DNA from 3 places in the Streptomyces sp. NBC_01077 genome. Region 2 is predicted to be linked to each of the others. Evidence: predicted binding sites of a transcription regulator. Region 2 holds the regulator's gene; each other region holds the start of a gene.
The links. The regulator HrcA, encoded in region 2, represses chaperone genes, less so after heat shock. The targets are predictions, from matches to a motif close to TTNGCACTCNGNNNNNCNGAGTGCNAA.
Positions count from the first base shown of each region.

Region 1: a site for HrcA is predicted at 1,045-1,071, ahead of groL (chaperonin GroEL). Genes of this name have one in related genera too.
Region 3: a site for HrcA is predicted at 988-1,014, ahead of groES (co-chaperone GroES). Genes of this name have one in related genera too.

Region 1 is NZ_CP108669.1:5,402,094-5,404,354, forward strand. Features, by position in the region: gene OG462_RS24470 (MoaD/ThiS family protein) at 1-243, shown strand, start outside; gene OG462_RS24475 (cold-shock protein) at 702-905, shown strand; gene groL (chaperonin GroEL) at 1,238-2,261, shown strand, end outside.
Region 2 is NZ_CP108669.1:3,578,156-3,580,416, forward strand. Features, by position in the region: gene dnaJ (molecular chaperone DnaJ) at 1-848, opposite strand, end outside; gene hrcA (heat-inducible transcriptional repressor HrcA) at 849-1,868, opposite strand; gene OG462_RS16035 (MBL fold metallo-hydrolase) at 2,017-2,261, shown strand, end outside.
Region 3 is NZ_CP108669.1:5,827,223-5,829,483, forward strand. Features, by position in the region: gene OG462_RS26540 (polysaccharide deacetylase family protein) at 1-757, shown strand, start outside; gene OG462_RS26545 (hypothetical protein) at 754-927, shown strand; gene groES (co-chaperone GroES) at 1,159-1,467, shown strand; gene groL (chaperonin GroEL) at 1,599-2,261, shown strand, end outside.

The sequences.
Region 1 (2,261 bases), 1.8 Mb from region 2:
ACCTACACGGGCGGGCAGTCCGAGGTCCAGGCCGAGGGCACGACCCTCGCCGAGGTCATCGCGGACCTGGAGAAGAACCACACCGGCATCTCCGCCCGCGTCCTGGACGACCAGGGCAAGCTGCGCCGCTTCGTCAACGTCTACGTGAACGACGACGACGTGCGCTTCGAGCAGGGCCTGGAGACGGCCACCCCGGCCGGCGCCGGCGTCTCGATCATCCCGGCCGTCGCCGGCGGCTGCTGAGCCGTACTGCGGACCTGCTCCGCCGAGCCGCTCTGCCGAGCCGCTCCGGCGAGCCCCGCTCGGCTCGCCGCTTGTCCTGTCTTTCTTGAATTGCCCCTTCCGCGCCATAAAGCGGAAGGGGCAATTCTGTATGGTTGAGCGCGGTAGAGTTGGGGAAGTCCCCTCCGCTGCTCATGCCGGACGCATATGAGAATGCGTCCCCGCACGACAAGAAGCAGCCAAAGTGCGTGTGCGTTGTGTACCTTCTGCACGCTTTGCCGGGCCCGACTTGCCCCGTAATTCAAGGGATTCTCCCCAATTCGCCTTTCCACGGCGCCCAGAATTCTCGCTCGATTGACCTGTTGCAGAGGGCAGTTGGGCAGATACATTCAGCCGCGGTCGACGCGTTCCGGCGAGGGTCTGACCCGGGTCCGCGAAGTGCGGGTCCCGCGCAAGGGCCAGTAATAGGGGAGTTAGGCATGGCTCAGGGCACCGTCAAGTGGTTCAACGCGGAGAAGGGCTACGGCTTCATCGCGGTCGACGGTGGTGCGGATGTTTTCGTCCACTACAGCGCGATCCAGATGGATGGCTACCGCAGCCTCGAAGAGGGACAGCGAGTCGAGTTCGAGATCTCGCAGGGCCAGAAGGGTCCGCAGGCGGACATGGTCAAGCTCGCCGTCTGAGCGCGGCGCGATCGGCCACCGACGCAGCGCCGTCGAGGGGCCCGCATCCCTGAGGGGATGCGGGCCCCTCGTGCGTTCCCGGACCCGCCCCGGACCCCCCGGGAGGGGCGCCGGGAGAGGGCCCGAAACCTGAGAGTCGCTTGCACTCTCCTAGGGCGAGTGCTAATCATTGGCGTTAGCACTCGGAAGGTGAGAGTGCTACGAGGATCGGGCAGACGAGGCCGCCGGCCGGGTGGGGCAAGGAACCACGCGGAGCTGCGGAGGCCGTCCGTCGCGGGCGTCGGCGCGGTCCTGGAGCGTTATCCACCCCATGTCCGGGAGGACCACTTCACATGGCCAAGATCATCGCGTTCGACGAGGAGGCCCGGCGCGGTCTCGAGCGCGGCATGAACCAGCTCGCTGACGCCGTCAAGGTCACCCTCGGCCCCAAGGGTCGCAACGTCGTCCTCGAGAAGAAGTGGGGCGCCCCCACGATCACCAACGATGGTGTCTCCATCGCCAAGGAGATCGAGCTCGAGGACCCGTACGAGAAGATCGGCGCCGAGCTGGTCAAGGAAGTCGCCAAGAAGACGGACGACGTCGCCGGCGACGGTACGACCACCGCCACCGTTCTCGCCCAGGCGCTCGTCCGCGAGGGCCTGCGCAACGTGGCCGCCGGTGCCAACCCGATGGCCCTCAAGCGCGGTATCGAGAAGGCCGTCGAGGCCGTCTCGGGCGCCCTGCTCGAGCAGGCGAAGGATGTCGAGACCAAGGAGCAGATCGCTTCGACGGCCTCCATCTCCGCCGCCGACACCCAGATCGGCGAGCTCATCGCCGAGGCGATGGACAAGGTCGGCAAGGAAGGCGTCATCACCGTCGAGGAGTCCCAGACCTTCGGTCTGGAGCTGGAGCTCACCGAGGGTATGCGCTTCGACAAGGGCTACATCTCGGCGTACTTCGCCACCGACATGGAGCGCATGGAGTCGTCGCTCGACGACCCGTACCTCCTCATCGTCAACTCCAAGATCTCCTCGGTGAAGGACCTGCTCCCGCTCCTGGAGAAGGTCATGCAGTCGGGCAAGCCGCTGCTGATCATCGCCGAGGACGTCGAGGGCGAGGCCCTGTCGACCCTGGTCGTCAACAAGATCCGCGGCACCTTCAAGTCCGTCGCGGTCAAGGCCCCGGGCTTCGGCGACCGTCGTAAGGCCATGCTGAACGACATCGCCATCCTCACCGGCGGCACGGTCATCTCCGAGGAGGTCGGCCTGAAGCTGGAGAACGCGGGCCTCGACCTGCTGGGCCGCGCCCGCAAGGTCGTCATCACCAAGGACGAGACCACCATCGTCGACGGTGCCGGTGACAGCGAGCAGGTCGCCG
Region 2 (2,261 bases):
ACCTTGGTACCGAGCGCGGCCGCCGTCATCGGGAGGGTGACCGTGCAGTGCAGGTCGTCGCCGCGCCGCTGGAAGGTCTCGTGCGGGGTCTCGTGGATCTCGACGTACAGGTCGCCGGCGGGGCCGCCGCCGGGGCCGACCTCGCCCTCGCCCGCGAGCTGGATCCGGGTGCCGTTGTCGACACCGGCCGGGATCTTGACGGTGAGGGTGCGGCGGGAGCGGACCCGGCCGTCGCCCGCGCACTCGGGGCACGGGGTCGGGACGACGGTGCCGAAGCCCTGGCACTGCGGGCAGGGGCGGGAGGTCATGACCTGGCCCAGGAAGGACCGGGTGACCTGTGAGACCTCGCCACGGCCGCGGCACATGTCACAGGTCTGCGCGGAGGTGCCGGGTGCGGCACCCTCGCCCGAGCAGGTCGTACAGACGACCGCCGTGTCGACCTGGATGTCCTTGGTGGTGCCGAAGGCCGCCTCGTTGAGGTCGATCTCCAGACGGATCATGGCGTCCTGGCCGCGGCGGGTCCGCGAGCGCGGGCCGCGCTGCGATGCCGTGCCGAAGAAGGCGTCCATGATGTCGGAGAAGTTGCCGAAGCCACCGGCCCCGAAGCCGCCCGCGCCGCCTCCGCCGGAGGCCGAGAGCGGGTCGCCACCCAGGTCGTAGACCTGCTTCTTCTGCGGGTCCGAGAGGACCTCGTAGGCGGCGTTGATCTCCTTGAAGCGTTCCTGCGTCTTCGGATCGGGATTCACATCCGGGTGCAGCTCGCGCGCGAGCCTCCGGAAGGCCTTCTTGATCTCGTCCTGGGACGCGTCGCGGCGCACGCCGAGTACGGCGTAGTAGTCCGTGGCCACTTACGACTCCGCCAGGATCTGTCCGACGTAACGTGCCACTGCGCGTACCGCTCCCATCGTTCCGGGGTAGTCCATGCGGGTCGGTCCGACCACGCCGAGTTTGGCGACTGCTTCGCCGCCCGAACCGTAGCCGACCGAGACGACGGACGTGGAGCTCAGCCCCTCGTGGGCGTTCTCGTGCCCGATGCGTACGGTCATGCCCGATTCCTTGGCCTCGCCGAGCAGCTTGAGGAGCACGACCTGTTCCTCCAGAGCTTCAAGGACGGGCCTGATCATCAGGGGAAAGTCGTGTCCGAAGCGGGTGAGATTGGCGGTACCGCCGATCATCAGCCGCTCCTCGTGCTCCTCGACGAGGCTTTCGAGGAGGGTCGCGAGCACGGTCGAGACCGTGGCGCGGTCCTCGACCTCCTCGAAGGACTCGGGGAGGTCCTGCACCAGCTGCGGCACGTCGGCGAACCGGCGGCCGACGACCCGGCTGTTGAGCCGGGCCCGCAGATCGGCGAGCGAGGTCTCACCGAAGGGCGCGGGGCAGTCGATGAGTCGCTGCTCGACGCGGCCGGTGTCCGTGATGAGCACCAGCATCAGGCGGGCGGGGGCCAGCGAGAGCAGCTCCACGTGCCGGACGGTCGATCGGGTCAGCGAGGGGTACTGGACGACGGCGACCTGGCGGGTCAGCTGGGCGAGCAGCCGGACCGTACGGCCGACGACGTCGTCCAGGTCCACCGCGCCGTCGAGGAAGTTGTGGATGGCCCGGCGCTCGGGCGTCGACAACGGCTTGACGCCGGCGAGCCGGTCGACGAAGAGGCGGTAGCCCTTGTCGGTCGGGATGCGGCCGGCGCTGGTGTGGGGCTGGGCGATGAAGCCCTCCTCCTCCAGCACGGCCATGTCGTTGCGCACGGTGGCGGGCGAGACGCCGAGCTTGTGGCGCTCGGTGAGCGCCTTGGAGCCGACGGGCTCCTCCGTCCCGACGTAGTCCTGGACGATGGCGCGCAGGACCTCGAGTCTGCGTTCGCTGAGCATCGTGCGCACCTCCAGCTGTCGTCGTCGTTCCGGTTGCTCCGCTTTTGGCACTCACCCCGTCCGAGTGCCAGCGATCCCCCGGCCAGTGTACGGCGGCGGGCGTCGCTCCTGGCAAGGTGGCGACGCCTCCACCGGTTAGCGTCGCCGCATGGACGTGGATTGGGAAGCGTACGGATGGGAGCGGCTCGCGGACGGGGTGGGCCGGCGACGGCTGCCCCGGTGGGACGCCACGGTCGGACTGGTACTGGGTGAACGGGCGGTGCTGCTGTACGACACGGGCTCCTCGCTCGCGGAGGGCGCCGAGCTGCGGACGCAGATCGCGGGCCTCACGGGCGACCGCAGAGTGACGCACATCGCACTGAGCCACCCCCATTTCGACCACGTTTTCGGCAC
Region 3 (2,261 bases), 2.2 Mb from region 2:
GCTCAACGCGTACGTCGACAAGGTCCGCAAGCAGCGCGCCGCCCGTGTGCTCGCCGCCAAGAAGTGGGGCCTCGCCAAGCCCCCGCTCGAAGCCCCGGCCCCGCCCGCCGTCAAGCCGAAGATCACCACCCGCAAGGGCTTCGAGACGGACGGTGAAGGCCTTCCGCCCGTCTTCACCACCGTGCCGACCAAGCAGAAGATCGTCTTCCTGACGATCGACGACGGCGCGGAGAAGGACCCCGAGCTGCTGCGGATGATGAAGGAGCTGCGGATCCCCTTCAGCGCCTTCCTCAGCGACTACGTCGTCAAGGACGACTACGGCTACTTCTCCCGGATGCAGAAGTCGCAGGAGGCGGGGATCTCCCTCCACAACCACACCCTCAACCACCGCTACCTGCCCGGACTCTCGTACAGCCGGCAGAAGCGCGAGATCTGCGGCATGCAGGACGTCATCGAGAAACGGTTCGGCAAGCGGCCTCCGCTCTTCCGCCCGCCGTACGGCAACTACAACGAGGACACTCTGCGCGCCGCCAAGACCTGCGGCGTCAAGGCGGTCCCGCTGTGGGCGTCCGAGGCCTTCCCCGACCACATGGAGTGGCGCGAGTGGGACCGGGACCTGCACCCCGGCGACATCGTCCTCACCCACTTCCGGGGCAAGGAGGACTGGAAGGGCACCATGCCCGACATGATCCGCCGGGTGATGAACGTGATCACGGCCAAGGGGTACGCGGTCGCGAAGCTCGAGGACTACGTATGAGCCCGCGCCGGGTGCGGCCCCTCGTGGCGGCCGTCCTCCTGCTCGGTCTGACCGGCTGCGCCTCCGCGGTGGACCCGATCGAGCGCCTCGGCCGGAAGACGGTGGAACAGGTCAGGGAACGGGACGCCGCGGACCGCGCACACGTCCGGGCCGAGCGGCCCCGGGGCTGAGGCGGAAGGGGTTCGTCGCGCCCTCGCCGTATCGAGACCGAATCGCCACACGGCACGGAATTGGCACTCCGCTTGACCGAGTGCTAACCGCGGTCATAGTCTCGGCTCTGGCACTCCCCACTGGAGAGTGCCAACACAGCGACGGGCAGGTCCGGCACCCGCGACGACGGATCCACCTGGTCGCCACCTCAGACAGTTAACCCCGAGATCTCCGAAGGGGGAGGTCGGATCGTGACGACCACCAGCTCCAAGGTTGCCATCAAGCCGCTCGAGGACCGCATTGTGGTCCAGCCGCTCGACGCCGAGCAGACCACCGCCTCTGGCCTGGTCATTCCGGACACCGCCAAGGAGAAGCCCCAGGAGGGCGTCGTCCTGGCCGTGGGCCCGGGTCGCTTCGAGAACGGCGAGCGTCTGCCGCTCGACGTCAAGGCCGGCGACATCGTGCTGTACAGCAAGTACGGCGGCACCGAGGTGAAGTACAACGGCGAGGAGTACCTCGTCCTCTCGGCTCGCGACGTGCTCGCGATCGTCGAGAAGTAATTCACCGACGTACTGAAGTACCGAAGTACCGAGCACCAAGCAGATGCTCAGAGCTGCGCCCCGAGGCCCCTTCCAGGCGCCCCGGGGCGCGGTTCGTTCCACCCCGATTCCGAGAGGGCTGAACCGCTCCCATGGCGAAGATCCTGAAGTTCGACGAGGACGCCCGTCGCGCCCTTGAGCGCGGCGTCAACAAGCTTGCCGACACGGTGAAGGTGACGATCGGCCCCAAGGGCCGCAACGTCGTCATCGACAAGAAGTTCGGCGCCCCCACCATCACCAACGACGGTGTCACGATCGCCCGCGAGGTCGAGATCGAGGACCCGTTCGAGAACCTCGGCGCCCAGCTGGTGAAGGAGGTGGCGACCAAGACCAACGACGTCGCGGGTGACGGCACCACCACCGCCACCGTGCTCGCCCAGGCCCTGGTCCGCGAGGGTCTGCGCAACGTCGCCGCCGGCGCCTCCCCGGCCGCCCTGAAGAAGGGCATCGACGCCGCGGTCAAGGCCGTGTCCGAGGAGCTCCTCGCGACCGCCCGCCCGATCGAGGACAAGTCCGACATCGCCGCCGTGGCCGCGCTCTCCGCGCAGGACCAGCAGGTCGGCGAGCTCATCGCCGAGGCGATGGACAAGGTCGGCAAGGACGGTGTCATCACCGTCGAGGAGTCCAACACCTTCGGCCTGGAGCTGGAGTTCACCGAGGGCATGGCCTTCGACAAGGGCTACCTCTCGCCGTACATGGTCTCCGACCAGGAGCGTATGGAGGCCGTCCTCGACGACCCGTACATCCTGATCAAC